Regions from separate parts of the Agathobaculum hominis genome, predicted to be linked through region 1. Evidence: a T-box and tRNA genes for the amino acid it is inferred to sense, from the RefSeq annotation. Region 1 holds a T-box; the other holds one or more tRNA genes.
What was found. A T-box is a leader RNA that pairs with one kind of tRNA and senses whether it is charged. The one in region 1 lies ahead of H8S02_RS06155 (valine--tRNA ligase), so its partner is inferred to be a tRNA-Val.
Positions count from the first base shown of each region.

Region 2: it has a tRNA-Val gene. The T-box ahead of H8S02_RS06155 (valine--tRNA ligase) is inferred to sense a tRNA for this amino acid. The anticodon was not compared.

Region 1 covers NZ_JACOPK010000004.1:224,060-239,437, forward strand. The annotation lists gene ispD (2-C-methyl-D-erythritol 4-phosphate cytidylyltransferase) at 1-682, shown strand, start outside; gene ispF (2-C-methyl-D-erythritol 2,4-cyclodiphosphate synthase) at 679-1,158, shown strand; gene H8S02_RS12530 (hypothetical protein) at 1,213-1,887, opposite strand; gene H8S02_RS06110 (MATE family efflux transporter) at 1,972-3,342, opposite strand; gene udp (uridine phosphorylase) at 3,339-4,103, opposite strand; gene H8S02_RS06120 (DUF951 domain-containing protein) at 4,097-4,291, opposite strand; gene H8S02_RS06125 (S1 RNA-binding domain-containing protein) at 4,454-5,392, shown strand; gene H8S02_RS06130 (ATP-dependent helicase) at 5,514-7,928, shown strand; gene H8S02_RS06135 (sigma-70 family RNA polymerase sigma factor) at 7,978-8,688, opposite strand; gene spoIIAB (anti-sigma F factor) at 8,685-9,101, opposite strand; gene H8S02_RS06145 (anti-sigma factor antagonist) at 9,125-9,442, opposite strand; gene H8S02_RS06150 (bifunctional folylpolyglutamate synthase/dihydrofolate synthase) at 9,515-10,819, opposite strand; gene H8S02_RS06155 (valine--tRNA ligase) at 10,942-13,563, opposite strand; T-box leader at 13,615-13,828, opposite strand; gene H8S02_RS06160 (hypothetical protein) at 13,972-14,841, shown strand; gene H8S02_RS06165 (hypothetical protein) at 14,854-15,324, shown strand.
Region 2 covers NZ_JACOPK010000002.1:268,073-283,450, forward strand. The annotation lists gene argS (arginine--tRNA ligase) at 1-652, shown strand, start outside; gene H8S02_RS03095 (S41 family peptidase) at 719-2,209, shown strand; gene H8S02_RS03100 (hypothetical protein) at 2,259-3,305, shown strand; gene prmA (50S ribosomal protein L11 methyltransferase) at 3,369-4,331, shown strand; gene H8S02_RS03110 (hypothetical protein) at 4,461-5,243, shown strand; gene H8S02_RS03115 (transglutaminase domain-containing protein) at 5,320-6,156, shown strand; tRNA gene H8S02_RS03120 (tRNA-Met) at 6,224-6,300, shown strand; tRNA gene H8S02_RS03125 (tRNA-Glu) at 6,313-6,387, shown strand; tRNA gene H8S02_RS03130 (tRNA-Val) at 6,391-6,466, shown strand; gene tsaA (tRNA (N6-threonylcarbamoyladenosine(37)-N6)-methyltransferase TrmO) at 6,582-7,262, shown strand; gene H8S02_RS03140 (response regulator transcription factor) at 7,349-8,029, shown strand; gene H8S02_RS03145 (sensor histidine kinase) at 8,033-9,463, shown strand; gene H8S02_RS03150 (S1C family serine protease) at 9,727-11,331, opposite strand; gene H8S02_RS03155 (hypothetical protein) at 11,505-11,648, opposite strand; gene H8S02_RS03160 (copper amine oxidase N-terminal domain-containing protein) at 11,650-13,413, opposite strand; gene H8S02_RS03165 (polysaccharide deacetylase family protein) at 13,579-14,397, shown strand; gene H8S02_RS03170 (BofC C-terminal domain-containing protein) at 14,405-14,728, opposite strand; gene H8S02_RS03175 (transglycosylase domain-containing protein) at 15,081-15,378, shown strand, end outside.

The DNA of each region.
Region 1 (15,378 bases):
TGTCTGTGCGGTCGTTGTTGCGGCCGGCTCGTCGCGGCGCATGGGAGGCGAAAACAAGCTGCTGCTCCCGCTCTGCGGAAAGCCCGTACTCGCGCATACGCTGACGGTGTTTCAGATGTGCGGCGCCGTTCGCGACATCGTACTGGTCTGCCGCGAGCAGGATATGGAGGTCTATCGGACGCTTGCCGCAGAAAACGGCATCACAAAGCTGCGCACGTTGACGCGCGGCGGCGATACCCGTACCGAATCGGTCCTCGCAGGCGTCTCTGCCGCGTCTGAGGCCTGTGCGCTCGTGGCAGTGCATGACGGCGCGCGGCCGCTCGTGTCCGATGAGGTCATCACGCAGGCTGTAGCTGAGGCCGCAAAAACGGGTGCAGCTGCGCCTGTGGTCCCGGTCAAGGACAGCATCAAACGCATCGAGAATGGAAAGATCGCAGCTGATGTGCCGCGCGATACGCTTGCCGCAGTACAGACCCCGCAGGTCTTTCGCAGGGATATGCTGCTGCATGCTCTGCTGGATGCGGCAGCGAACGGCCGCAGCTTTACGGATGACTGCGCCGCGGTGGAGGCGCTTGGTCAGACGGTTTCCGCGACCTCGGGCAGCTACGAAAACATCAAGGTTACAACGCCCGAGGACATTGCTGTCGCGGAGGCGTTCCTGTACAGGAGGGAAAAGAAATGAATATGCGGATCGGACACGGCTACGACGTCCATCGGCTGGTCGAAGGGCGGCGCTGTATCATCGGCGGCGTAGATATTCCGTTCGAGCTTGGCCTGGACGGACATTCTGACGCAGATGTGCTCACGCATGCGGTGATGGATGCGCTTCTGGGCGCGCTCGCGCTCGGAGACATCGGCAGGCATTTTCCTGATACCGATCCGGCCTACAAGGGTGCGGACAGTCTGGCTCTGCTGCGCCATGTCAGTGCGCTTATCCGTGAAAAGGGCTGGCAGGTCGGCAACATCGACGCAACCGTGCTCGCGCAGGCGCCCAAACTCGCGCCGCATATCGTGCAGATGCGCGAGAATCTTGCCGCTGCCATGGAATGCGATGTCGACCGTGTTTCCGTCAAGGCGACGACTGAGGAAAAGCTGGGCTTCACCGGTGCAAAGCAGGGTATCGCCGCTCACTGCGTCTGCCTGCTGGAAAAGCTTTAAGAAGATTACAGCATAACAAGATGCAAACGGCACGCCTTTCGGCGTGCCGTTTTACTATTTCGTTACCTCGCAGCCGCCCCATTCGACAACGGTAAAGCCGTCCCTCTCGAAAGACGGGAACGTCTGCGGTTCGATCGGCTGCGCCCGGTTCAGCGGTTTCCACGCCATGAATACGCGGAGCTCACTGTCCGGTTTCGGGTCGATAGTGAGCTTTGCGCCATCGGTGTAGCGTTCAGACTGGAAGGAGATCAGGTTATAGGGGTTTCCCTGCATCTTCGGAAGCCAGTAAACGATAAATTCATTATACTCCTTCGGTGTCAGACCGATGCCGGAGAGCGTTTCGCGGAGAAAATCTGCGGTGTCTGCACCGGCAACGCAGAAGCCCTTTGAGAAGTCATAGTCGGCATCGTTTTCTCCTTCCCAGAACAGGTAGGAGTATTCGTTTCCGTTTTCGTCATGCAGTGTGCCGTCCGGCTCGGCGGTGACACGCCAGCCGTTTTCATACGCCGGATAGGCCGCGGTGAGCGTTCCGTCATAATCGAGCGAAACCTCGACCTCTGTCTGCTGCTCGGGATAGAGATAGATGACCGGCTTGGCAGAGCACTCTTCCTGCTGCTCGGGATAGAGAGAGATGACCGGCTTGGCATCGCCCTCTTCCTGCTGCTGACCGCAGCCGGTCAGGCCGAGCGCCAGAGCGGCGGCAAGCGTTCCTGCGAGTAATCGTTTCATGTCAGTTCCTCCTTTTTCTGTATGCGTCTCTGTGTATGCTGTCTACCAGATTAGACGAAGGAAAGAAGCAGATGTTCCGTGTTTTCACATTTCTTTTGTGATTTTCCGGAAGCGGATGAGAAACAGAACCGTGGTGGTCGCGGCCGCGAGCACATCTGCAACAGGCTCGGCGAGAAAGACCGCGAACAGCTTGTTCTCGAAGAAGCGGGGCAGAATGAAAATGAACGGTATCAGCAGGAAAACCTTGCGTTCCAGCGCGAGGAACAGCGAGATTTTCGCTTCACCGAGCGCCACGAACGACTGCTGAAACCCAGTCTGAAAGGCGTTCGTAAATCCGAGCGCCATGTAAATGCGCAGCGCCCAGACCGTCATATCGGTCAGCGAGGTATCCGATGTGAACAGATGAACGACCGCATGCGGCGTCAGCTGCACAATGCCCCAGATTGATGCGGCGAACACAACGGCAAGCGCGATGTTGCAGCGCACGACCTGCTTCATGCGGTCGGGGCGGTGTGCGCCGAAGTTGTAGCTTAAAATCGGCTGTGCGCCCTGCGCAAGACCGGTCAGCGGCAGCTGTATCATCTGCGCGACCGAGGTGAGGATGGTCATTGCGCCGACGGCAAGGTCACCGCCGTATTTCTGGAGCGAAACATTGAATGCGACGGTCAGCAGGCTTTCCGTGGACATCATGACGAACGGCGACGCGCCGAGGGCAAGCGCCGGCGTGAGCAGCCTGCGGTCGATCCGAAGCGTTGTGCGCCGCAGCCGGAGAACGGTGCTTTTTCCGGTAAGAAATTTCAGTACCCATGCCGCAGAGACCGCCTGCGAGAGCACGGTGGCGACTGCCGCGCCGCGCACACCCAGTCCGAGCACGAAAATGAACAGCGGATCGAGCAGCACGTTGAGTATCGCGCCGATCACGACGGTCTTCATGGCAACGGACGAACGTCCCTGCGCGGTGATGAAGCCGTTCAGGCCAAGCGCTGTCATGACGAAAACCGTTCCGAGCACATAAATGCTGAGATACTGCATCGCATACGGCAGCGTATCGGCAGACGCGCCGAACAGCCGCAGCAGGTCACGCTGAAACAGCAGGAACAGCACGGTCAGCACGGCGGCAAGGCTCCAGAGCGCGGCGGCACAGGTGCCGAGCGTGCGTTCGGCGCGATCCTTCTCCCCTGCTCCGAGGGCGATCGAGGCGCGCGGTGCGCCGCCCATGCCCACGAGTGCGGAAAACGCGGAGATGAGTGTGATGACCGGAAAAGTAACGCCCATGCCGGTCAGCGCGAGCTTGCCCTCGAGCGGGATGCGCCCGATATAGATGCGGTCGACGATATTGTAGAGAAGATTGACGATCTGCGCGGTGATGGTCGGCAGCGCGAGCCGGACAAGCAGACGGCCGACCGGGTCATTCCCGAGGTCGGCCGTGCGGTTTGATGGTGTGACCTTGCTCATGCCTTTGCGCGATCCTCCCGGATGAGGATGCGGATGGCTTCAACGGCGGCGCGCACGCCGCGTTCAGCTGCATCCGGCGGAATAGCCGGCGCGTCATCGTTGTCTGCATTCCACAGCACGTTCAGCACCGCGCCGCAGCGGACATGGAGCACCTGCGCGACGATCATGAGCGCCGCGGACTCCATCTCGCTCGTGAGCGCGCCCGCAGCCTTCCAGGCCTTCCATTTTGCGGTGAGCTCGTCCGCGATCGGCATCAGCGCCGGGCGGATCTCGCCGTAAAAGCTGTCCTTGGACTGGACCACGCCGACATGGTGCGGATAGCCGAGCTTTTCTGCGGCCTGCTTGAGCGCGAGCACGATGTCGAAGCTGGCGGCCGCCGGAAACTCGATGGGCAGATATTCACGGCTTGTGCCCTCCTGACGGATGGCAGAGGTCGCGATGACAATATCGCCGCCCTTGACCTCGTCTACGATGCCGCCCGAGGTGCCGACACGGATGAACGTGTCCGCACCGCACTCGACAAGCTCCTCCATGGCGATCGCCGCAGAGGGGCCGCCGATGCCGGTCGAGCAGACCGCGACCGGAACGCCGTCCAGACTGCCCGTCCAGAGCGTATACTCGCGGTTCTGGGCGAGCTGCTGCGGCTCATCAAAATAGCGCGCGATCTTCTCGCAGCGTGCCGGGTCTCCCGGCAGGATCACATAGCGGCCGATATCGCCCTTTTTGATCTGAATGTGCATCTGTCTGCCGTCAATCAGCATATCGTTTCACCCTCCCGTTCGATACTGCGTATATTTTTTTCCGCCTTGCTGCGCGGAAGCATGACCTCATGTCCGCAGCCGACGCAGCTGAGCTTGAAATCCATGCCCGTGCGCAGCACCTTCCACTGCTTCGAGCCGCATGGATGCGGTTTTTTCATCGTAAGGATATCGCCGACCTGAACGTCCATCGGTATCACTCCCCCTGCGTTTATTTCTGTTTTTATTATAGCACAGGCAGCGCGAAAAAGCGACTGTATTTCTGCGTTTTCCGTCCCCTGCTCCATTCATATTTTCAACTCCGGTTTTCATATAATGAAAAAGCTCGGAACAATAAAGGAGGCTGTGCATTTATGATGAAAACCGACGATTTCCTGCCTGAGGGCAGCTATGGAACGCTTCCCTCCGTCCGGCAGGCGCTGCATTCGCTCGAGGGACTGCGGCGCGCACAGGATGAAGGGCGGATTCTGGAGGCTCCGGCGCTGCGCTGTACCGCAGCGCACGATCTGCTGTTCGACTTCGGCTTTGCAAGGGGCGTCATGCCGCGCGCGTGCTGTGCGCTCGGCATTGCAGAGGGGCAGGTGCGGGAGATCGCTGTGCTCTCGCGCGTAGGAAAGCCGACCTGCTTCGTCGTGACCGATATTGATGAGGAGAGCGAGCCGCCGACGGTATGGCTGTCGCGGACCGCTGTGCAGCTGCGTGCGCAGGAGGCTCTGCTGTCCTCGCTCTCGCCGGGCGACATTATCCCGGCAGCCGTCACCCATCTGGAACCCTTCGGCGCGTTCGTCGACATCGGCTGCGGTCTGCCCTCTCTCATCGGCATAGAAAACCTGTCGGTCTCGCGCATTTATCATCCCTCTGATCGGCTGACCGTCGGGCAGAGCATCCGTGCGGCTGTGCGGTCGGTGGACGTGGAGAACCGCCGCATCACGCTCACGCATCGCGAGCTGCTCGGCACCTGGGAGGAGAATGCCGCACTGTTTGCCGCGGGTGAGACTGTACGCGGCATCGTCCGCTCGGTCGAACCCTACGGCGTGTTTATCGAGCTGGCGCCCAATCTTTCCGGGCTCGCGGAAAACCGCGAGGGCCTGACGCCCGGCACGCCGGTTTCGGTCTACATCAAATCCATCCTGCCGCAGCGAATGAAGATCAAGCTGAGCGTGATCGATATTCTGCCGCATACAGATACGCCCGAGCCGCCGCGCTATTTTGTTTCCGGCGACCATATCGACCGATGGGTCTATACCCCGGCAGACTGCGACAGGAAATACATCGCGACCGAATTCCTCTGAACGGAAGCAGATAAAAAGAACATTTGTTTTCTCTCTCGGTCTGTGATATACTGATAATGTACAGCCGCCTGCCTGAGCGGCTGCTGATTTTGTATATCTTCATGACGAAACGAGGACATATATGGAACCGACCAAATTTGATATGAAATACGCATCCGTTCGACAGGCGATCATCGAGCAGCGCTTTGAAAAGCTCAACGCCCGGCAGCGCGAAGCGGTTTTTCAGACTGACGGCCCCCTGCTCATCCTTGCGGGCGCGGGCAGCGGCAAAACTACCGTACTCATCAACCGGATCATCAATCTGCTGCGCTTCGGACAGGGCCTTACCGACCCGTTTGCCCCGGAATGGGCAACGGATGACGATCTGCTGTTTCTCGCAGAATACCTCAATGATCCGAAGCCGGAAAACCGGGCGCGGGCCGAGCACCTGTGCGCGGTGCGTCCGGCAAAGCCGTGGGAGGTGATCGCCATCACCTTCACCAATAAAGCCGCCCGCGAGCTGCGCGAGCGACTCGAGCTTGCGCTCGGTGATGAGGAGGCCGCAAGCGCAGTCTGGGCGTATACCTTCCATACCGCATGCCTGCGCATTCTGCGCAGGCATGTCGACCTGCTGGGCTTCGAGAGCGCGTTCACCATCTACGATGAGGACGACAAAAAGCGCGTCATCACGAATGTGATGAAAAAACTGAACCTCGACCCCAAGACGTTCGATCCGCGCACCGTGATGGGCATGATCAGCCGCGCGAAGGATAAGCTCATGACGCCGAAGCAGTTCGCTGCCGATGCGGCCGGCGACTATTTCCGCGAAAAGGTCTCGGATATCTACCGCCAGTACGAAAAGGAAATGAAAAAGGCGTGTGCGCTCGATTTTGATGACATCATCATGAAAACCGTGCTGCTGCTCCAGAACAACCCGGAGGTGCTCGAGTTTTATCAGCACAAGTTCCGCTATGTGCTCGTAGACGAGTATCAGGATACGAACTACGCACAGTATGTACTGACCAGCCTGCTCGCCGGGTACTATGAGAACATCTGCGTCGTCGGCGATGACGATCAGAGTATTTACAAGTTCCGCGGCGCGACCATCACGAATATCCTTGAATTCGAAAAGCAGTTCAAGGATGCGAAAACCATCCGTCTGGAGCAGAACTACCGCTCGACCGGCAACATTCTGAATGCCGCGAACGAGGTCATCCGCAACAACGTCGGACGCAAGGGCAAGGAGCTCTGGACCGACCACGGCGCCGGCGCGAAGATCAAGCTGCACCGCTCGGACAGTCAGGAGGGTGAGGCAGGCTATATCGCGGACACGATCCGCGAGGGTGTCGAGCAGGGCCGCCGCTGGGGCGATTTCGCGGTACTCTACCGCAACAACGTGCTGTCGGACAACATCGCCGCCGCCTTCATCCGAGCGGGCGTGCCGTACCGCGTTTACAAGGGCCGCGACTTCTTCTCCCGTGCTGAGATCAAGGATATGTTCGCCTACCTTTGGATGATCGAGAATCCGGCGGATGAGCTGCGCTTGCGCCGCATTATCAACGTTCCGGCGCGCAAGATCGGCGATAAATCGGTCGAAACGGCGATGCAGGCCGCAGTCGAGAACGGCGTCACGCTCTATGACGTCGTGTGCCATGCCTCGGGGTACCCTGCCCTGTCGCGCGGCGCGGCGGCGATGGAGAAATTCGGTGAGATGATCGAAAATCTGCGCCGCCTGCGTGAGTTCGTTTCGCTCTCCGAGCTGTATGATGAACTGCTCGACAAGAGCGGCTATCTCCGTGCGCTTCAGCTCAAGGGCGGCGCAGAGGAGGAAAGCCGCATCGAGCACATCGAGGAGCTCAAGTCCTATATCGTCGACTACGAGGAAAAGAACGAAAATCCGTCGCTTGGCGACTTCCTCGAAAACATGGCGCTTTACACTGATGCAGACCAGTCGGGCGAGGACGAGGATGCGGTCATCATGATGACGATGCACGCGGCAAAGGGCCTCGAGTTCCCGGTCGTGTTCCTCGCCGGCATGGAGGACGGCCTGTTCCCCGGCTTCCGCGCGATGGAAAAGGAGGAGGACATGGAGGAGGAGCGCCGTCTGTGCTATGTCGCTGTGACGCGCGCGAAGGAGCAGCTGTACCTCACCTGCGCTGAGCGCCGTCTGCTGTACGGCCGCACGCAGTACGCTCATCCCTCCCGCTTCATCGACGAGATGCCGGAGGAGCTGCTCGACAGCAATATTGTCGAGAGCCGCCGCTTCTCTGCCGCGACCGCACCCGACCCGACGCTTGACCGTCCGCAGGTCATGCGTGCACGCTATGTCTCCGCCGGAGCGGCAAAGCCGGGTGCATCGGTCGCACCGGCAAAGCCCGCCGTTCCCCTGCCCGATTATGCAGCCGGAGACCGTGTCCGCCACCGTGCATTCGGAGACGGCATGATCGTTTCCGTCAAGCCGATGGGCGGCGACGCGCTGCTTGAGATCGCCTTCGATCAAAAGGGCACCAAGCGCCTCATGGCGAAGAGCGCAAGCCTGTTCATGCAGGTCATTTAAAATTATACCGCCCCGGAACAGCTTTTATCAGCGTTCCGGGGCGGTTCCTTTATGTGTCGCACAGCCTTTCGCGCAGCGCCGCGAGCGCACGCTTTTCGATGCGGCTGACCTGCACCTGCGACACGCCGATGATGCGGCTGACCTGCTGCTGGGTCATGTCGCGCGCAAAGCGCAGCGCAATGACCTGCCGCTCGCGCTCGGGCAGGCTCTGCAGCGCTCCCTCGAGCGACAGATACAGGCAGGTTCGCTCCTCCATGCCCTCATCCCCCACGAGATCCCCGAGGCGTCCGCCGCCCGAAAGCTCGCGTTCGAGTGAGTCGACCGATACGTCAGCCTGCTCGCAGACAGCGACCTCCTCAGGTGTCAGCGAGCAGGCAGCGGCAAGCTCACTGACGCTCGGGGAACGGCCGAGCCGGCCCTCCAGCTCGCTCTGCACCCGGCGCACACGCACCGCGCGTTCCTTGACCGCACGGCTGACCTTGACCGCGCCGTCATCGCGCAGAAAACGGCGGATCTCCCCGGCAATCTTGGGAACGGCATAAGTCGAAAACTCGTTCCCGCGCGCAGGGTCAAAGCCGCGCACCGCCTTGATGAAGCCGACACAGGCAAGCTGATACAGATCGTCCGGCTCCGCGCCGCGCCCGAAATACCGCCGCGCGATGGTATGGATGAGTCCGCTGTTTTCCGAGACGAGCGCGCTCTCGGCTTCACGGTCGCCTTCGGATGCACGGCGCAGCAGCGCCGTCATGCGCTCGGTCAAGTCTCCCGCTCCCGCAGGACCTTGGTCATGGTCACGACCGTGCCGCGCCCCGGCGCAGAGCGCACACGAAGCCGGTCGGTGAAGCTTTCCATGATGGTAAAGCCCATGCCACTGCGCGAATCATCGCCGGTGGTAAACATCGGCTTTCTTGCCTGCTCGACGTTTTCGATGCCGCAGCCGGTGTCCTTGATCTTGATTTCAAGCGCGCGCCCCTCGAACAGGCGCACGGCGACTGTGATGAAGCCGCTCCTGTCTGCATAGCCATGTACGATTGCGTTGGTGACCGCTTCGGAGACAACGGTCTTTATGTCGCCCAGCTCCTCCATGGTCGGATCGAGCTGCGAAGCAAACGCGCCGACCGCTTGCCGCGCGAACGCCTCGTTGACCGAGCGGCTTTCAAATTTGATGCTCATTTTGTTGCTGACTGTCCGCAACGTTACTCACCCCTTTCGAATACGATGACCTGCGGCAGACCGGCGGCGTCAAAGACGCGCTGTGGCTGCGGCGGCGTGCCGCGCACGCGGAAGTCGCAGCCGCAGCGCGCGCAGGTGCGGTGCAGATGCAGCACGACCGCAAGACCTGAGCTGTCCATGAAGGTCAGACCGGACAGATCGAGCACGAGACTGTCGCAGGGATAGAGCACGAGCAGATCCTCGCTGCGCTCTATGGTCTGACGGGCGGTGTGCTGGTCGAGCTCGCCGGTATAGCGGACGGTCAGTGTCCGGTCGACCTCGGTCTGGGTAATATCAAGCATATTTTTCACCTCGAAACAGAAAAAGCCTGTACCGTTTGCCGGTACAGGCTTATTTTAGCAGGTTATTCGGTTTTAATCTGTCGTTTTCGGTCGGCCGCGCAGGATCTTCTCAGCCTCGCCCGTCAGAAACAGCGAGCCGCAGACGAGAATGCAGTCCGTCGGGGATGCATGGTCGAGCGCAAGCTCGAGCGCGTGCTCGGTGCTGCGGCAGTCGTAGACCTCTCCGCATTCCTGCTCTGCGAGTGAAGCAATGGTCTGCTCACCGAGTGAGCGCTCTGCCGCATTTGTTGTGCAGGCATAAAAGGCATCAGCCTGTCGCGCCATTCTGTGCACGCAGTATTCGTATTCCTTGTCGCAGACCATGCCCATGACAACATGCAGACGGCGCATTTTCAAAAGGTCATGCACCGCACCGCACAGCGCGTCGATGCCTGCGGCGTTGTGCGCACCGTCGAGCAGCACGAGAGGTGCGTCCACCACGCGCTCCAGTCTTCCGGCGATGCGCGCGCGTGCCAGACCGCGCACGGCGGCCTCGACCGGGATATCCCAGCCGCGCAGACGCAGCGCATCCAGAGTGCGGAGCGCCGTAGAGGCGTTCTGAAGCTGATGCCGACCGGGCATGGCGATGGTGTAGCCCTGTCCGTCGCATATAAAGGCAGAACCGTTCAGATCACAGCGAAGCACACGCAGCGTATCCGCGCTCTCGTGCCAGACCGCACCCTGAGACGCAGTGACATGACGCAGTACGGCGAGAGCGTCCTCCTCCTGACCGTTTGCGCAGACGACATCAGCGCCGGACTTGATGATTCCGGCTTTCTCTCCCGCGATCTCAGCGACCGTGTCGCCAAGGACTGCCATATGATCGAGCGAGATCGGTGTGATCACGCACACCTCCGGACTGCGGATGACGTTGGTTGCGTCGCAGCGGCCGCCGAGACCGGTTTCCAGTACGACAATATCACAGCCCTGCTCGACGAAGTACAGGAAGGCGACTGCGGTCGTGAACTCAAACTCACCGATCGTCTCTCCCTCGGGCAGCGTCAGGCTTTCGCAGGCAACCGCGACACGCTCAGAAAGGTGCGCGAGATCGTCGCTCGAGATCATCGAGCCGTCGATACGGATACGTTCGTAGAACTGCACGAGATACGGCGAGGTGTACAGGCCTGTGCGCAGACCGGCTGCCTGAAGCGCGGAGGCGATCATGGTAGCGGTCGAGCCCTTGCCGTTCGTACCGGCGAGGTGAACAAAGCGCAGCCTGTCCTGCGGATCGCCGAGCGCCTTGCACAGCGCACGGATACGGTGCAGACCGGGCCTGCCGGAAAAACGGCCGAGTGAGTGGATATATTCAACAGCTGTTTTAGGGAATTCGGTGTCCATGATGAAACCTTTCCTTTTTCGTTTAGTAATGGCTGTATTATAGCATAGTCTGGGCGAAATTGAAAGCATGACAACGCAAAAAGCGGAAGCCGGAGCTTCCGCTTTTTATCTCAGCTTGATTTTCAGCCCAGAGCTGCGATAGACTCCTCGAGCTTTGCGAGATGCTCGCGCAGCTTGTCCGCCTTTTCGCGCTCGGCTGCAACAACCTTCTCGGGTGCCTTATCGACAAACTTCGGGTTGTTCAGCTTCTTCATAACGAAGTCGATGTCGGCCTCGACCTTGCTCTTCTCCTTGCCGAGACGGGCCCGCTCGGCCTCGAAGTCGATGAGGTCGCCCATCGGCATATAGATCTGTGCGTCGCCGGTGACTACGGATGCCATCTTGGCAGCGTCCGCCGGAACCGCGTCGATCAGCTCGATCTCGGATGCGTATGCGAGCTTCGGGAAGAAGCCTGCGCCCGCGGAGAAGGTGTCCTTCTTCTCGGTCAGAATGAGTACCTTGGCCTTCTTGGAGGGCGGTACGTTCATTTCAGCGCGGCGGTTGCGGATGGCGCGGACAGCGTCCATCAGGCTCTCCATCTGCGCTTCTTCGACGGAGAAGTTCAGCTTCTCGTCGTACTCCGGCCAGCTGGATACCATGACGGACGGGCCTTCGTGCGGCAGTGCCTGCCAGATGGTTTCGGTGATGAACGGCATGAACGGATGCAGCAGCTGCATTGCGCCCGACAGGACGTAGCACAGCACCTTCTGAACATTCTCGTCGCCGGTCTGGAGACGGGTCTTTGCGATCTCGATATACCAGTCGCAGAAGTTCTCCCAGATGAAGTCGTTCAGCTTGGAGGCGGCAAGACCGAGCTCGTACTGGTCGATGTTGCGGGTAACGTCGGCAACCAGCGTGTTGAACTTGGAGACGATCCACTTGTCCTCGAGCGCAAGGTCTGCCGGCAGCTGAACTGCCTTGTCCTTGTCGATGGTGAGGTTCATCTGGATGAAGCGCGATGCGTTCCAAATCTTGTTGCAGAAGTTGCGGGACGCCTGTACGCGCTCGTCCGAGAAACGCATATCGTTTCCGGGGCTGTTGCCGGTCGCGAGGGTGAAGCGCAGCGCATCCGCGCCGTACTGGTCAATGACCTCCAGCGGGTCGATGCCGTTGCCGAGCGACTTGGACATCTTGCGGCCCTGCGCGTCGCGCACCAGACCGTGGATATAGACCGTCTTGAACGGGGTCTCACCCATGTGCTCCACACCGGAGAAGATCATGCGTGCAACCCAGAAGAAGATGATGTCATAGCCGGTGACAAGAGTCGAGGTCGGATAGAAATAATCAAGCTCCGGGGTCTTGTCCGGCCAGCCGAGCGTGGAGAACGGCCACAGTGCGGACGAGAACCAGGTATCGAGAACATCCTCCTCCTGACGGATATGCGTACCGCCGCACTTCGGGCAGGTGTGCACATCGGTCTTGGAAACGGTCATCTCACCGCAGTCCTCACAGTAGAACGCCGGGATACGGTGACCCCACCACAGCTGACGCGAAATACACCAGTCGTGTACGTTCTCCATCCAGCGCAGATAGGTCTTGGAGAAGCGGTCGGGCACAAACTTGGTCTTGCCCTCGTTGACAACGTCCATCGCAGGCTTTGCGAGCGGCGCCATCTTGACGAACCACTGTGCCGAGGTCATCGGCTCAACGGTGGTGCCGCAGCGGTAGCAGGTTCCGACGTTGTGTTCATGGTCCTCGATCTTGACGAGGTATCCGCCTTCCTCGAGGTCCTTTACAACCGCCTTGCGGCACTCGTAGCGGTCCATGCCCTCGTACTTGCCGCCGTTTGCGTTGACGGTTGCGTCCTCGTTGAACACGAGGATCTGCTCGAGGTTGTGGCGCTGACCCATCTCGAAATCGTTCGGGTCGTGGCACGGCGTGACCTTGACACAGCCGGTGCCGAACTCCATATCGACGTACTCGTCGCCGAAGATCGGGATCTCGCGGTTCATGATCGGCAGGATGCAGGTCTTGCCGATGAGATGCTTGTAGCGCTTGTCGTTCGGGTTGACCGCGACGCCGGTATCGCCCATGAAGGTCTCCGGACGGGTGGTCGCAACGACCAGATCGCCCGAGCCGTCTGCGAGCGGATAGCGGATATGCCACAGCTTGCCCGGCTGGGTCTCGTATTCAACCTCGGCGTCGGAAAGCGCGGTCGCGCAGTGCGGACACCAGTTGATGATGCGGTGGCCCTTGTAGATCAGGCCCTTGTTGTACAGGTTTACGAAAACTTCGCGGACCGCCTTGGAGCAGCCCTCGTCCATCGTGAAGCGCTCGCGCTCCCAGTCACAGGACGAGCCGAGCTTTTTCAGCTGGCTGATGATACGGTTGCCGAACTTGTGCTTCCAGTCCCAGACACGCTTCAGAAATTCCTCGCGGCCGAGGTCATAACGGGTCTTGCCCTCCTCCTTGCGGAGGTTCTCCTCGACCTTGATCTGGGTTGCGATGCCGGCGTGGTCGGTGCCCGGCATCCACAGGGCCTCGTAGCCCTGCATACGCTTGGTGCGGATCAGGATGTCCTGAAGCGTTTCATCGAATGCGTGGCCCATGTGCAGCTGGCCGGTTACGTTCGGAGGCGGGATAACGATGGTATAGGGTTTCTTTTTCGGGTTGACTTCGGCATGGAAGAAGCCGGAGTCGTTCCAGAAGCTGTACAGCTTGTCCTCGACCGCTTTCGGGTCGTAGGTCTTAGGCAGTTCGCTCATAGATCTATCTCCTTCAATTTTTTTACAAAAATAAAAACAGCACGCCGTCCAAAACAGGACGAAGCGTGCTCCGTGGTACCACCTGAATTCGCGGCAAAAAGCCGCGCGCTCGTTGGTCCGTAACGTGGACAAGACGGAACAGCTTAACACAAATCAGCTGCCCTGCTCCAAAGCGACCTTCTTTCCTCTCGCAGAGGTGCTTGCACCGACCGCACCTTCTCTGGACAGACGAAGAAGAAATACTCCTCTTTTTCATGGCATTTTCTCAGTATTACCTTGCTATTATAGCCGCAAACACAGCTTTTGTCAAGCAGGACGGACGAAAAATCATACCGTATTGTATTTGTAACTTGTTTTTGTTTCCTCTGTATGTTACGATTAGCATATAAAGGTAAGGAGGGAATAGTTATGAAACGAAAGCGGACATCTGTTTTCTGCGTGCTCGCGCTGCTTGCCGTTCTGCTGCCGGTTCCAGCGCGCGCTGACATGGGGCCAAAGCCGAGCATGACCATCCATGTGGAAAATCCGCCGAGCGGGATCTATTATCTTGATCTGCTCGTGCCGGGTGAAGCGCCGGATGAGCTGTTTGATAATCAGGACTGGAACGATCTTTCCGAAGCACAGATGGATGCCGAGATCATAACGAATCTTCGGACTGCGGCACGCGATGCGGGCGGCGAAGGAACGTGGCATCTGGCCATGCTGGACGGTACGCTCCTGCCGATGTACGGCGAGATACAGAGCACGGATGACACCTTCCGGTATGACTATCATGGCGTCCCGGACGAGTTCCGCATCGTCCTCGCGACAAAGGACGGCGCCCGGCTCTCGTTCGTGCAGCAGCGCTGCCGGCTGTGGCAGGAATTTACCTACGACTACGCCGCGAACACGGTCCTGACTAATAATTCGTGGCGCGATTACGCAAAGCAGTTTCTCTCCTCTCTGCTGCCGACGCTGCTGATCGAAGGGCTGCTGCTCATTCCGTTCGGCTTCTGGGACGAGCGCAACCGCAGAGTGTTCCTCTGCGTGAACATCGCAACGCAGCTCGTGCTGACCGCTGTCACCGGGTGGAGCATGGCACAGGGCATGACGCTTTACCGGTATTTTGTTTTTGTGCCGCTCGAGCTTGCCATCTGGATTGCGGAGGCCGTCATTTACCGCAAAACGCTCAGGAGCGAACGTCCGTCGCCACATCCGGTCTGCTATGCGCTGTGCGCAAACGGCCTGAGCATGGCCGCGACGTTTTTCAGCATTCGCTGGGTATTCCCCTGGGTCTGAGGAGGAGAAGTTATGCCAAAAACAAAGAAAACCGCACTCTGGGCGTGCGTCATCGTTCTGGCGTGCATGCTTTCGTACTGCATCATCAGCAAGGTGCAGCAGTATAATTATATTCATTCCGAATACCGAACCGGCGCGATGTCTGTGCAGAAAGACCCGTCCGAGACCTTCGAGGTGCGCGAGCTCATCTCGGAAAAACAGAGGAATGGCGGTGTGACGCTGTACCGTGCAGCGTATTATCCCGAGGCGGAAACGCTGATGCTCTGGTTCGGCGGTGCCGAACCGGCGCGTGATATCTATATCGACGATCAGCCGGCGAAAAACTGTCTGTCGGTCAGCGAAAAACACGGCGTCGGTCTTGCGGTCCTTGAGGATGTTTCTGCGGACGCGATCCCGGAAACCGTGACGGTCGCAAAGACAGATGTTCAGCATGAGGGCGAGGAACTGGTCACTTTCTCGATGAAAAACGGAAAAAACGCTTAAATTCCTGCAAACCGCTCTTGCATTCTGCGCGGAAATGTGGTTTAATAATTCTGT
Region 2 (15,378 bases), on a different contig from region 1:
TCATCACGGCCACGTCAAGCGCCTGCAGTGCGCGCTCGACGCGCTCGGTCTCGACGGCTCGCACCGTCTGGAGATCGTGCTCATGCAGCTCGTGCGCATGATGCAGGGCGGCGAGGTCGTCCGCATGTCCAAGCGCACCGGCAAGAGCCTGACGCTGACCGACCTGCTCGACGAGATCCCGGTAGACGCAGCGCGCTTCTTCTTCAACAGCCGCGCCGCTGAGACCCAGATGGAGTTCGACCTTGACCTTGCCATCAAGCAGGACTCCGACAACCCGCTGTACTACGTTCAGTATGCGCACGCGCGCATCTGCTCCGTGCTCAGAAACGCACAGGAGAGCGGCATCGCGCTGCCGGACGCAGAAAAGACCGATCTGTCCGTGCTGAGCGGTTCGGACGAGCGCCAGCTCATCAAGCAGATCGCGCTGCTGCCCGAGGAGATCGTGCAGTCGGCCGTCAGCCGCGACCCGTCCCGCCTCAATAAGTACGCCGTCGCTCTGGCGCAGCAGTTCCACCACTTCTACAACGCCTGCCGTATCAAGGATGCGGAGCCGGCGGTGCGCGACGCGCGTCTGACCCTGTGCCTTGCAGCGAAGCAGACCATCGGGAACGTGCTGAAGCTCATCGGCGTAGAGGCGCCGGAGTCGATGTAACAGGCTGTGGAGTTGACTGACAGGCAGCAGACAATCGTCACGCGGAGCGCGTGAGGAGAATATTTCATGAAGAAAACAGCAAAAAGACTGACGGCACTGGCGCTTTCGGCGGCCATGCTGACCGCGCCGGCAGGCGCCATCACGGCGGACGGACAGAGCGAAACGTGGTTCGACGGCGTGTGGAGCCTGATCGATGCGTTCAGCATCAAGACCGAGCATGACCCGTATGTGCTTCAGAATTATATCAACAAATATCTGGAAAAGCATCCCGAGGAGATGTATGATGTCATCAACGATATCCTCGGCCTGCTCGACACCCATTCGATGTATCTGTCGAGCGAGGAGTATTCGCAGGGCTTTTCCACGCTCGAGGGCTTTGTCGGCATCGGCGTCGGCCTGCAGCAGACCGCAGGCGGCGTGCAGATCGGCGAGGTCATGCGCTATTCCGCGGCCGAGGAGGCCGGCCTTCAGATCGGCGACCTTATCGTGAAGATCGACGGCGAGGACGTCAGCGGCGCGGAGACCGCAGATGTAGCCTCGAAGCTGCGCGGGCAGGAGGGCACGACGGTCAGCGTGACCGTGCGCCGTCAGGGCCGCGACATCACGGTTTCGATCATGCGCCGTCAGGTCAATCAGGTCTACGTCTCGAACAGCACGCTGACGCAGGGCGTCGAGTATATCAAGATCAGCTCGTTCGCCTCGGAAAACGACTGGCAGGCGTTCTCTGAGATCTGGAACGGCCTTGCGAAGAAGAATACCCGTGCGGTCGTGCTCGACCTGCGCGGGAACGGCGGCGGTCTGATCGACGTCGCCTTCAAAATCGCCAACGCCATGACGCCGGACAAGGGCGTGACGCTCGCCGGCGTGCGCTACCGCGACGACATGGGCGGTCTGGATGAGACCGTCTCGACCGGCGGCGGTCTGCCGCTGAACAAGATCGTCGTTCTCGTCAACGGCGGCACGGCCTCGGCGGCTGAGCTGCTCACGGGCATCCTTCAGGATACCGCGGAAAACGTGACCGTCGTCGGCGAAAAGACCTACGGCAAGGGGCAGGGTCAGATGCACCTGCCGCTCATCAACGGCGACAAGCTGGTCATCACAACGCTCGAAATGGAGCTGCCCGGCCAGGGCTGCTGGGAGGGCAGGGGCCTGACCCCGGACATCCAGGTCGGCAACAGCACGGTCAGCGTGCGTGAGGACGCCCTTCATGCGCTCGACACGAGCAGGACCATGTGCTTCGGCGAGGTCTCGGACAATATTTACGCGATGACCGAGCGTCTTCAGCTGCTCGGCCTCATCGGCGAGCCGACGAACACCTTTAACGGCGATGTGCTCGATGCCGTGACCGGCTTCTGCAGCAGCTATGACCTGCCGGCGGCGGCCTGCGCTTCGCCTGAGATGCTCTCCGCGCTTTCGGACGCGATCTCCGCGCTCTCCGGCAAGACCTACACGCTCGATATGCAGATGCAGTCGGCGCTCGAGATCTGCCGTCTCGCGGCGGCAAAGCCGCAGCAGTATACCGTGAGTCCGGACGGAACATGGAAACGAAATTCATAAAAACGACACAAAGATATATTAAAATGTCTGCATGGGAGGAACAACTATCGTGGACGTACCTTTAAGTCAGAGCGGCCGAAAGCCGCAGCTTATGCTCACTTCTCCGGACGACGTTCCCTTATGGCGGGAACACCCGGACCGGTTTGCCGGGGCGGTCGCCCCGGACGGAGCCGCCTGCGACGAATGGGAGAGGACGCTCGATCCGCTTCCGGTCGGTATTGCGCTCGACTGCCCGCCTGTACCCGACGAAGAGGATGAGGACACCGAACGCCCGGTAACGCTGTACTATATCGGTCTGTGCAAGGACGCTTTCCGCGGCAGGCTGCACGAGGACGCTGCGTTTTATTATCTGCGCGGCTCGGAGACCTTTGCGGCTCTGCGCGCAGCGGTGCTGGCGCTCGGCGACATCTGCGGCCGGACGGTCATCGCGGAGCTGACGCTCGAGGACGATGAGGGACACCTCGCGGACGGCACGGACGTGCGCGCGGCCATCGGCGTTCTGCAGCGCATCGGCGTGACGACCGTCATCCTGCGCGCCCGCAGTATGGAGGAGCTCTCCGAAGCGCTCGAAAAGACCGCGCCCTATGCGCGGCTGTCGCTCGGCGTGTGCGTTCCGTCCGCATGGATCGACGAAAACCTGCCGTTTTACAACACGGAGATCGTTGTTCCGGCGGAGGGAGACAGCGTTCCGGCGCTCCTGCGCGCGCTCGACGAGAAGGCGGACTGCCGCAGCATCGTGCGCGACCACGACGATTTTATCCTTGCTCCCGACGGCACCAACGCGCACTTCATCGATCCGACGATCGACATTTCCGACGAGATCGAATGCGGCCCGCGTCTGGGCGAGGATCTGCTCGAGGCGGAGGATGACTCCGGCGCGTTCAAGCTCGTGCTCGAGACCGAGGATGACCTTGTGGCGCTCGAGGAATGCCGGTATATGATCTCGCGCCCGATCTGCCTGTGCGCGGAGAACGCAGACCTGCTCGAAAAGGGCCTGCGCGTGTTCCCCGGTCTGGCGCTGTACGACGGCACCTGGGAGCAGCCGGATGAGGTCGTGCATTACTGGGAAAGAAAATACGGTCTGGTTCGCCTGTAAGGGGAACAAAAACAGACCCGGATACGTCTATAATGAGGCGATAACAAGGAGGAAAGAGAACGGATGGACTGGAGAGAAGTCACCATCTACACTACCACCGAGGGCATCGGCCCGGTCGAGGCGGTTCTGGAGGACAACGGCATCGAGGGCTATGTGCTCGAGGATGCCGCAGACTTTGAGGAATTTCTCAAGGATACCGAGATCTACTGGGACTATGTTGACGAGGATCTGGTGCGCGAAAAGCGCGCACAGGAGACCTGTCTGAAGATTTATCTTTCGGATGATGAGGCCGGCGCGAAGCAGTATGCGGCGCTGCGTACCTCGCTCGAAAACCTCAAGGCGCGCGACGAGGAGCACGCCTGGGGCCGTCTGGTCACCGAGACCGCGCTCACCCGTCAGGAGGACTGGGAGTGGGGCTGGAAGCAGTATTTCAAGCCGTTCCCGGTCGGCCATTCCTTTATGATCAAGCCGTCGTGGGAGACCGTGGACGACGCGCAGGGCCGCCGTATTCTGGAGATCGACCCGGCGTCCTCGTTCGGCACCGGCAGCCACGACACCACGCAGCTGTGCATGTGCGCGCTCGAGGACAACGTAAAGCCGGGCGACACCGTGCTCGACATGGGCACCGGCTCGGGCATCCTCGCCATCGCGGCGGCCATGCTCGGCGCGGAGGTGCGTACGGTCGTGGACATCGACGAAAACTGCCTGCGCACGGCGCAGGAGAACGCCGAAAAGAACCATGTCAGCATCGGCCGCGGCCTGTGCGGCGATGCGCTGCGCGACGAAAAGCTCGCAGAGGACATCGGCAGCGGCTACAGCGTCATCGTTGCGAACATCGTGGCGGACGTCATCATCGGCATGGCGCCGATGTTCTTCGCGAAAACCGCCGAGGGCGGCACGCTCATCTGCTCGGGCATCCTGAACGAACGCGCGGACGAGGTTCGTGCGGCGCTCGAAAAGGCGGGTTTCGAGGTCGTAAATCACGCGAAGAGCGACGACTGGAGCGCGTTTACCGCGAAAAAATGATTTTTGGAATGATTTGTTGATTGTTCCCTTGCCAAAAGGCCGATAAGCGGTGTGAGACCGCGCCTGTCGCAGCGCTGGCAGCAGTGCTGTACGCAGGCGGAAATATGTAAAAAGAGGGAGTGTACTTCGTTGGCAAAAAGCAATGTGGGCAAAAAGCCAATTTCTGAGGAAGAATATACAACAAACAAGGTGCTGACCGTGTTCAGCGTGTGCCTGCTCGGCGTTCTGGTGCTGATGATCCTTCAGCGCCTGCTCAACTACGGCAGCACGTTCATGATCGGTCTCATCGTTACCAGAATCCTGCTCGCCATCGGCATCATCGGTGTCGTCGGCGGTCTGGTCATGCTCGGCATGGAGCGCACGGGCCGCAGAAACGGCTCCCGCCGCATTATCTGCGGACGCAATCTGCTGATCGCAAGCGTTGTCATGACGGTCTGCATGAGCGCGATCAGCTACATCGGCATCGCTCCGATTAAGGCGCTTTATGTGATCCTGCCCGTTCTCGCGGTATTCTATCTGGTCTACCATTCCTATTCGACCGAGTTCTTCGTGATCACCGTGGACTGCGGTGCGGCGCTCGGCATGATGTGGCTCGTACACCGCGCCCTCGTTTCCTCGAACTTCACCTGGATGGCGTATGCCGTTCTGATCGCGGCGGCGGTTCTGACCGTTGCGCAGATCGCTGTCGTCAATTCCGTTCGCGGCAGACAGGGCAAGGCGAAGAACACCGGAAAAAAGGCAGAGGCACGCTTCAGCAGCAACGCCTTCCTGATGATGACCGTAACGCCGATCCTCATGACGGTGCTGACCGCAGTCGTCCTGTTCGCTCCGGCGCATATGCTCGTCGTGATGGGTGCGGCAGCGGCATACCTGTTCGTGACCGCGGTTTACTACACGGTCAAGCTGATGTAATCTATTTGTTCGCAGAATGCGGCGGATGGCTCACGCAGTCGTCCGCCGTTTTGCTTTTGAGAAGGGGGGAACACGGATGCGCAGGACAGTCTGGGCGCTGCTGCTGTGTCTGCTCGCGGTGAGCGCAGGACTTGTGTGGTATCCGTACCTGTCGGCGGAGCGCGTGAGTACGCCGTTCGAGGCGGCGGAGCTGCTCCAGCAGGCAGGAGAGGAGCCGGTGCGCTTCCGCTCGTCGGAGGTAGACCCGGACACGGTCTACCGCGCGCTGGAGGCGCGCTGGCCGTATGCCTTTGCGCTGCACGCGACCGTGCGCGCGAACAAAACGACCGACCTGCGCGTGGAGGTGTCGCGCCCCGGACGGCAGGCGCAGGCGAAGGCCTATGCTGCGGCGCTCGCCGCGGACTGCATCACGGAGGACATGACGGCCGAGCAGAAGCTGCGCGCGCTGCATGACGCCCTCGTGCGGATGTGCGAATACGATGTCGATACCGAGCAGCAGGAGCAGCCTGACGGCTCGACGGCGCCGTTTTCGGCGGACGGCGCGCTGCTCGACCACAGGGCCGTGTGCGCCGGCTACGGCCGCGCCTACGCCATGCTGTGCGATGCGGCAGGCATCCCGGCGGTCTACGTTGCCTCCGAGCAGATGAACCACGGCTGGAATGCCGTGCGTCTGGACGGCAGGACCTGGTTCATCGACTGCACGTTTGACGATCCGGTCCCCGACCGGGGACAGTACGTCTCCGAGGAGTTCTTCCTGGTGAACGCGGCGCAGCTTGCTGAGACGCATGAGTGGGACCGTGTGTTCTGCGAGCAGGCGCTCGACAGCCTCGGGGAGGAGCGCGTTCCGAAAGCGGAAAACGGGCCGGAAAATCTTTTTAAAAATTTCTTAAAGTTTTTTTCGAAAAAGTGTTGACACTTCGCGGATTATGGTGTATTATAAACAAGTCGTCAGCGAGAGGGCGACGATGAGAAAAGCAAACGGCGGTATAGCTTAGTTGGCTAGAGCGTCCGGTTCATACCCGGAAGGTCATTGGTTCAAGTCCAATTACCGCTACCACTTTTTTCTCTTGGCCCGTTGGTCAAGCGGTCAAGACACCGCCCTTTCACGGCGGTAACGGGGGTTCGATTCCCCCACGGGTCACCAAATGGAAGTTTAGCTCAGCTGGGAGAGCATCTGCCTTACAAGCAGAGGGTCAGCGGTTCGAGCCCGTTAACTTCCACCAACGAAACCACTCACTTCTGTGAGTGGTTTTCTTTTTTCAAAAATTCTGAGTGCAGACAAACAAAAGCCGAGCTGCCGCCCGCCGTCAGCCGTCGTTTCCGAAAAGAGGTACGTCTATGTCTGAAACCGTCATGACACATATCATCGCGCGCATCCGCACGGATTTTCCGACCAAGTTCGGCATCCCGCGCCAGAGCGGCCTTGCCGACGTGCCGGCGCGCATCGTTTTCGAGCCGGAATACCGCAACGCGGACGCGCTGCGCGGCATCGAGGAATACTCGCATCTCTGGCTCATCTGGCAGTTCTCCGAAGCGGTGCGCGAGAGCTGGTCTCCGACCGTCCGTCCGCCCAAGCTCGGCGGCAACCGCCGCGTCGGCGTGTTCGCGACCCGCTCGCCCTTCCGGCCGAACGCCATCGGCCTGTCCTCGGTCCGCCTGCACCGCGTCGAATACGGCACGCCCGAGGGGGCGGTGCTGCATATTTCGGGCGCGGATCTGATGGACGGTACGCCGATCTTCGACATCAAGCCCTATCTCGCCTACACCGATTCGCATCCCGAGGCGTCGGGCAGCTTTGCCCTCGCGGGGGACGCCGTGCGCGTCGAGTGCGCGGAGGGCGTTCTGGACGCCTTGCCGCAGGAAAAACGAGAGACTCTGCTGCGTGTTCTCGCGCAGGACCCCCGTCCCGGCTATCAGCATGAGGCGGGCCGCGTCTACGGCTTTCCCTTCGGCGGCTTCGAGGTTCGCTTCACCGTTGCGGACGGCGTGCTGACCGTGCTCTCGGCGGAAAAAGTTTGACCGGTTTAACATTTTGTTAATGCAATCGCTTTCCGGCTGCGTTATAATTATCATAGATATTTTTATCGAAAGCAGGGGGGAGAACTATGCCCAAAAAGATACTCATTGTCGAGGACGAGGCCAACATCCGCGAGCTGCTGCGCCTGTATCTCGAACGCGAGGGATATACCGTCCTCGAGGCTGAAAACGGCGTCGAGGGCATAAAAAAATGGAAGTCGGACAAGCCGGATATGCTGCTGCTCGATGTCATGATGCCGGTCATGGATGGCTGGGAGGTCTGCAGGGAGATCCGCGCGGAAAGCGACGTGCCGATCATCATGCTGACCGCCAAGGGAGAAACGGCCGACCGTGTTTCCGGTCTGGAGATGGGTGCGGACGACTACATCGTCAAGCCGCTCGAAATGCCCGAGGTCATCGCGCGCGTGCGCGCGGTATTTCGGCGTATCGCGCCCGATGACGCACCCGAAAAGCTGTCGTTCGACAATCTCGTGATCGACAAGCAGGCCTACGATCTCGTCATCAAGGGCAAGCGCGTGGACGCGCCCCCGAAGGAGATCGAGCTGCTGTACTTTCTCGCCTCCAGTCCCAACCGCGTATTCACACGCGCACAGCTGCTCGATGAGGTGTGGGGCTTCGACTACTTCGGAGATACGCGCACGGTCGACGTGCACGTCAAGCGCCTGCGCGAAAAGCTCGAGGGCGTGTCGGATAAATGGGAGCTGAAAACGGTCTGGGGCGTCGGCTACAAGTTCGAGACCAAGGAGTAAGCGATGAAAAAACGCAGCTTTTTCTTCAAGGAGTACCTGACCCACTTTATTCTGATCGTCGTTGCGTTCGCGCTCGCCGGCAGCGTGTTCTATCATCAGATGGCGAGCTACGCGCTGCGCGCCAAGCAGACCGAGCTGAAGACCACGGTGCAGAGCCTTGCCGAGCAGAGCAAGGTCATGCAGGGCACGGACTCGGACGTGATACGCGAGCTGTACATGCTTTCCATCGCGCGCATCGCCAAGGAGGACGAGCTGACCGTCCTCGTCACGAACGAGAGCGGCGAGGTGCAGATGGCGGCGCATCCGAACGGCTCCACCTACAGCGTCAGCGGCTACCGCGTGCCGGCCGAGGTGGTCTCCGAGCTCACGCGCAGCGGCAGCTATGCCGCGGTCGGTTCGGTCGGCGTGCTGACTGAGGCGACGAGCTACACGGTCGGCAGCTGCGTGCGCGACAGCGACGGCAATGTCGCGGCGCTCATCTTTGTATCCTGCGAGGACCCGGCAACGGCCGGCGTTGTGCGGCATTCGACGCAGACGCTCGTGCTCATCCTGCTCGTGACGCTCGCCGCGATGCTCATTATCTCGTTCATTCTGTCGCAGCATATCACGCGCCCGATCAAGAATATCGCGGCGGCGGCGAAGGAATTTGCCTCCGGCAACTTCGATGTGCGCGTCCCCGAGGATAATCACTGCTATGAGATCGACGAGCTGGCGGTCTCGTTCAACAATATGGCGAGCGACCTCGATCAGCTCGAAGAGCTGACGCGCGGCTTTATCTCGAATGTCAGCCATGAATTCAAAACGCCGATGACGACGATCGGCGGCTTCGTGGACGGCATGATCGACGGCACCATTCCCGAGGAGCAGCGCGACAAGTATCTGCGCATCATCGCGGAGGAGACGCGCCGTCTGTCGCGCATGGTCAACCGTATGCTCGACGCGGCGAAGATCCAGTCGGGTGAGCTGCTGCTCAGTCCGGCACCGTTCGATTTCTCCGCCATGACGAGCCAGATCATCCTCTCCTTCGAGCAGAAGATCGAGAAAAAGAAGCTGGAGGTGGAGTGCGAGCTTGATGACCGGCTGATCGTCATGGGCGACCGCGACCATCTGTACCGTGCGGTATACAACCTGGTGGACAATGCGGTGAAGTTCATCGACGAGGGCGGCAGGCTGACGCTCCGCGCCCATCCGGAGGGCGACTTCTGTGCGTTCTCCATCTCGAACACCGGCGCAGGCATTTCCGCCGAGGATCTGCCGCACGTGTTCGACCGCTTCTACAAGGCGGATCGTTCGCGTTCGATGGACAAGACCGGCGCAGGCCTCGGTCTGTACATCGTCAAGAATATCATCAACCTGCACGGCGGAGAGATCTCCGTCCGCTCGGACGGCGGCGAGACCGAATTCGAGTTTACGCTTCCGCTCGCGAAGATATAAAAAAGACTGTCGCGAAACTGACGTTTCGCCGACAATCTGTGTTCTGACTACGCAGAACACGGACGTCCGAAAGTTCCCATGCGGAAACTTTCTCCCTCTCAAAGTATCCAAACCGAGGTACACGCCCCCGGTTTGGATGCGTTTGCGCAGCAAACGCTTTTGAATGCGCGCTGATGCGCGATTGCTGTTTTGGTGCGAAAACAGACTTTATCGACAGACAAGGGCATGGACTTTGGTCCATGCCCTTGTTATATATTGTGTTTTTACCAGCCGAAGCTCGAGAACGGGGAGGAGAAGCCGCCGAAACCGCCGAAGCTACCGTAGCCATTGCCGTAATTACCGTAATTGCCGGAGTTATCATTCTGGCTCTGGTTCTGCTGCTGCGTCTCAGCCGGATCGTCGCCCTCCAGATCGTGCGCATCGGTCAGCGTGATGGTGAGGTTGATGGTCTTGTCCTCGGAGATGCGGTAGACAGAAAGCGTCAGCTTGTCGCCGGCCTTCTTGTCGGCCTTGACGGTGTTTACCTCGTCCATGGTCGGGGTCGGAGTGCCGTTTACTGCGGTGATGACGTCGCCGACCTTGAGACCCTCAGAGGCGGCCTTGGCGCGCGAGTCGATCGAATAGACCTGAACGCCCGAGATGCTGCCGTCCTGCGAGGAGACATTGCGGCCGGTGATGCCGATGGACGGCCGGCCGGAAACGTAGCCGTTCTGGATGATCTCGTCGACGATATCCTTTGCGGTGTTGATCGGGATGGCGAAGCCCATGCCCTCAACGGTCGCGCTGCCGAAGGCGTTGCCGGACAGCTTGGCCGAGGTGATGCCGACGACCTGACCGTACTCGTTGATGAGTGCGCCGCCGGAGTTGCCGTTGTTGATGGAAGCGTCGGTCTGGATCAGGCTCATGACGCGGTCATTGACGGTAAGGTCGCGGTTGATCGCGGAGATGCGGCCGCCGGTGATGGTGTTCGCAAACTGAACGCCGCCGGGAGAGCCGATCGCGTAGGCGTATTCGCCCGGCTGGAGCTCGTCCGAGTCGCCGAACTCTGCGGCGGTCAGCTCGGCAGAGGAGTTGACCTTGATAACGGCGAGGTCGGTCTGCTCATCCGTGCCGACGATGGTCGCGTCGAGCGAAGTGCCGTCATTCAGCTGGACGGATACCGACTGCGCGCCCTCGACAACGTGGTTGTTGGTGATGATGTAGCCGTCGCTGCTCATGATAACGCCCGAACCGCTGCCCTGTCCTTCGCTCGTGGTCGAGATAACGGATACGACCGAGGGGCTGACCTTTTTGTAGATGTCCTCGCCGGACATGCCGTCCGAGGAGCTCGAGCTGCTGTCCGAGGGCTTGCTGTTGATCTGCATGGTCGGCGTGGAGCCGCTGTCGGTCGAGGCAGATGCGGAGCTGTCCGTCTGGCTGCTGCCGGTGACGAAATAGGTGGCTACCGCGCCTCCGGCGAACAGAAGGCAGGCCGCGGCAACGCTGCACAGGCCGATGACGAGCCTGCGGCCGCTTTTTCTGCTGCGGTGCGGCATTGCGCTCTGCTGATTCTGCTGATGCCATGCGTCGCTGTACGGAATGCCGTTCTGCTGCTGCGGTGTCTGTTGAACCGGCGGCTGCTGGGAGGACTGGAACTGCTGTGCATTGCTGCGCTCACGCGGAGACTGATACTCCGGGTGCTGCACCGGCGTCTGGAACGGGGTGCGCGGCTCCTCGCCGGACTGTGGCTGCTGCTGCGCCTGCGGCGTTTCGGTCTGCTGCGGCGCCGTTTCATTCGGCTGCTGCGCCTGCGGCTCGGCCGGGGTCTCGTTTATCGACGTTTCCGCATTTTTGTTTTCATTTTCATATTTATTGTTGAAGTCGTCCATTGGAATGGCCTCCTTATCGTTTACTGTCTCTATTGTAGATTTGCTGTGTGGCAGTTTGTTGAAAACAATGTGAACATACTTTGAACAATTATTTATTATAGCACGCGCAGGTGCATATGAAAAGGGCGCACCGAGGTGCGCCCTTAGACTGTCGAAAGAGGGAGGCGGCTATGTTACCGGAGCATTTCGCCCGCATAGGCAAGTCCCTGATGGATGTTGACGCCTGCGCTTTCGATCGCACCGGCGATGATGACCGCCGCGATGATGATGGCGGCCGCAATGATGATCTTGCCGATCAGGTCTTGATATTCTTTCATTTCAGTTTCTCCATCTGGTCTGGCCGGATATTCCGTTCAGCTCATCGAGCGGCGTCAGCACGGCGTTCTTCGGCGGCGCGGAAACCGGTGCCGAGGACGGGGCGAGACTGAGCGAGAGATCGAACGTGAGCGTGCCCTGATTGCGCAGGTGGTTGTAGAGGGTCATTCTGCCGCTCGTGCCGGAGAGATCAAAGGTCAGACGGGTGCGGTTGGCAACCGGGAACAGACTGCCCTTGATGTCGAGGGCCAGATCTCCCGACGCCGCACCGGTGGCCGTGTTGAGAGTATAGCTTCCGCTGACGCCGACCATATCATCCTCTTCGCCGCCGAGCAGAGATTTGACCGAGGGCTGCGCAGTACAGCGGTCGCCCGAGCGCGTGAACACCGCATCGCCCAGTACAGCGGACAGGTTCTTCTGCCTGTCCTCGAGCGAGCTGTAAAAGCCGCTCCAGCCGCCGTATTCCTCCGCATACGCCTCGGCGGAGGCGAGAAGCGCCGCGCCGCAGGTGTTTTGGGTATCAGCGTTCCGGTACAGCGTCAAAAGCTCGCCGAGCGCGGTCTTTTCGCTGAAATGCTCCTCATAATACCAGCCGTCCGTCTTTTTGTCCGTACCGCTGCTCGAAGTGAGCGCGGAGAACAGCAGCGGACTGCGCACATACAGCGTGTCCGTATCGGCGTTGTAGATCAGATCGAACGCCGCGTTCCTGAGCGCGCTCTTATAATAGGAAAGCATGGACGCGGAGAAGAGCTGCGAGGTCGGGCCGTCCGCGCTGCTGATGAGGTCGGATGAGAGAAGGCCCGCGAGTGCAGAAAGATCGGCGGACGCAGAGAGCGAGGCGCTTTTTCCGTCCGAGATGAGCGTCATCGTGCCAGAAGCGCTGTATTTTCTGTCGCCGCTGATCGTGTCGAACGCAGTGCAGTCTAGCTTTGCGGTGAGCGCCATGCGCACGGCATCAGCGTTTTGCAGTCTGGGCACGGCGGCGAGCCAGCGGTTCGCGGTCGTAAAGCCGCTGTCGATGCTCTCGAGCAGCGCATCCCGGTCATACAGCACCGCGCACTGTGCACCGTCGTCCCATTCGACGGTCAGACCGAGGCTTTCCGCGAGAAAACGCACGGGAACGCAGGTGCGGCCGTCCTTTTCGATGGGCGAGGTGTCGAGCGGAACGGTTTTCAGCACCTTGCCGGTCGCCCTGTCGGAAACGGTGAGGGTGTCGCCGCCGATTGCGAAGCGGCAGACCTTGCCGCCGAGCGAAGCGGAAACCGTGCCGCCGTCGAAGCCGACCTCGGCGCCGAGCGCTTCTGCGACTGCGCGGAATGGGACCATGGTGCGGCCGTCCTCGAAGAACGGCTGAACGTCGGGGAACGTGAGCGTTTTGCCGGAAAGCTGCACGCTGAGCGCGGGGACGGCGTAGAAATCGTCCTGAAGCGTCATGTCGAGCGCCGTACTGCGGTAGAAGGCCTCGCGGTCGTCCCAGTAACCGCTGTCGAGCCATTCCTCGAGGTCGCTCTGCTCAGCATCATGGAAGCGGAGCGCGACGGACGGGTCGTTATGTATCTCGTCGAGATGACGGCGGTAGCAGTCGCTCGCCTGGTCGTAGCTGAGCTTGTCGAACCACCAGTCATAGGAGGAGGTGTACGCCTCCTCGCTGTCGTAGCCGAACTGCTGGTACATGGGCGGCGCGGTGTCGAGCGCGAGCGCTGCGGGCAGCGAGGACACGGCAAGAGACGCCGCGAGAGCGGCAGTGAACAGTCGTTTGTGCTTCATAGAGATCCCCCTTAGATGCGGAAGGCTGGCTGATTACACTATATAGAAATATTGTACTATACCTGACGCTGCACTGTCCATTGCCCTTTTGAACGGATTTCGGCGCGAAAAACCGTCATGATTTCCGGGGCGTCCGCGTAGCATGGAGAGAGGGAGGGGAGAGAAATGTTCATCACCATCACGTGCTCCATGCTGCGCCGTGTCGCGGCGTCAGCGGCGGCTTTTGCGGTCGTCGCGGCGCTTTTCATGATGTTCCCGCAGGGAAAGACCGAGCAGACCGCAGCAGCGGACGGAAACTGGGGACTGTCGTTCCGCGCGGAGGGGCAGCAGCCCGAAGGCAACGTCTCCGCCGGAGAGCTGCGGCAGTGGGATGCATATTATGTGGGCGATGCGGCGGAAAAGGTCATTTATCTGACGTTTGACGCCGGCTATGAGAACGGCTGCACAACAGCGATTCTGGACGCGCTCAAAAAGCACAGCGCACCGGCCTGCTTTTTCGTCGTCGGCAACTATATCGATACCGCGCCCGAGCTCGTGCTCCGCATGGTGCAGGAGGGGCACATCGTCGGCAATCACACGCTGCACCACCCGGATATGTCCGCGATACAGGACGAAGCGTCGTTTTCGGCGGAGCTTGACGGCCTTGCGGACAAATACCGGGAACTCACGGGCGAGGAGATGAAGAGATTCTACCGTCCGCCGCAGGGAAAATTCAGCGAGAGCAATCTCGCCATGGCGCAGAAACTCGGCTACCGCACGATCTTCTGGTCGCTCGCCTATGTGGACTGGTATACCGACGATCAGCCGACCGATGAGCAGGCGTTTTCCAAGCTCGTACCGCGCATCCATCCGGGCGCGGTCGTGCTGCTGCACTCGACGAGCGCGACCAACGCGCGCATCCTCGATGAACTGCTCGCAAAGTGGGAGGCGCTCGGCTACCGCTTCGCCTCGCTCGAGGAGCTCGCGGGCGAAAGAGCGGAATGAACGCGCGTCACGAGTAGTCCTCGAGCAGCTGCGTCAGCTCGGTATCGCTCCGCAGCGTGATGCCGCGGCGGAGCGCTTCCCGGTCGGCGCTCGGCAGCGTGCGCACATCGATCGCCGTCGTAAGGATGACCTCGCCGTTCTGCGAGATGGTCAGGTGCGTGCCGTCCGTACCGGCGACGAGCGAGGCGGCGTCTGCGGGAACGGCGGCAGGCGCACGGACGGCGCGCACGGCAAGGACGAGCATGACGGCGGCAAGGAGCAGAAAGATCAGGAGCGCGGCGGCGCGCTGCCGCGCCTGACGGCGTGCGAGCAGAAAAAATCCCTGTATCATTGACAAAACCTCCGTTACAGATGTAATTCCTAAAATAGAGAAGAGAGAGACTGCGTGATTTGAGTATTCCCACAAAATTTTTGTCTATTCCGCGAAGTTCTGTAAAAATAATTTGGCATTTCGGCTCTTGTGTGTTATAATGGCATAGACCGCTATAATACTGTATTCCCGCTCTGTCCCGGCACAGGGGCGAAAATGGGGATATTTCATTCTGCGGGCGTTTTTTCAGCCGTGCGGGAACAAAACGGGCGGTGAAAACGTCCGTACCTGTACAGGTAAATGACAGCTGCCCGTGCGCATTCTGCCGGGCATACCCTGCGGCCTGCGGCTGCCGGGCAAGGAGGATACCGAATTGTCAAAAAGAAAAAATGGATCGGTCATCGGACGGTTTTTCGGACGCCTGCTGCTGACGTTAGTGCTCGTCGGCGTGCTGTGCGGCTGCTTCTGCGGCATTGCGTTTGCGTTCTATGTTCATACGAACATCAACCCGTCCGCGAAGGAAACTGCTTCCGAAATCAGCAAAGGTCTCGGCCTGAACCTCAACTCGTTCATCTATACGACGGACGCGGAGACAGGCGAGGAGACCGTTTATGAGACCATCAAGGGCCGCGAGAACCGCGAATGGGTCGACAGCGACAAAATTCCGGACA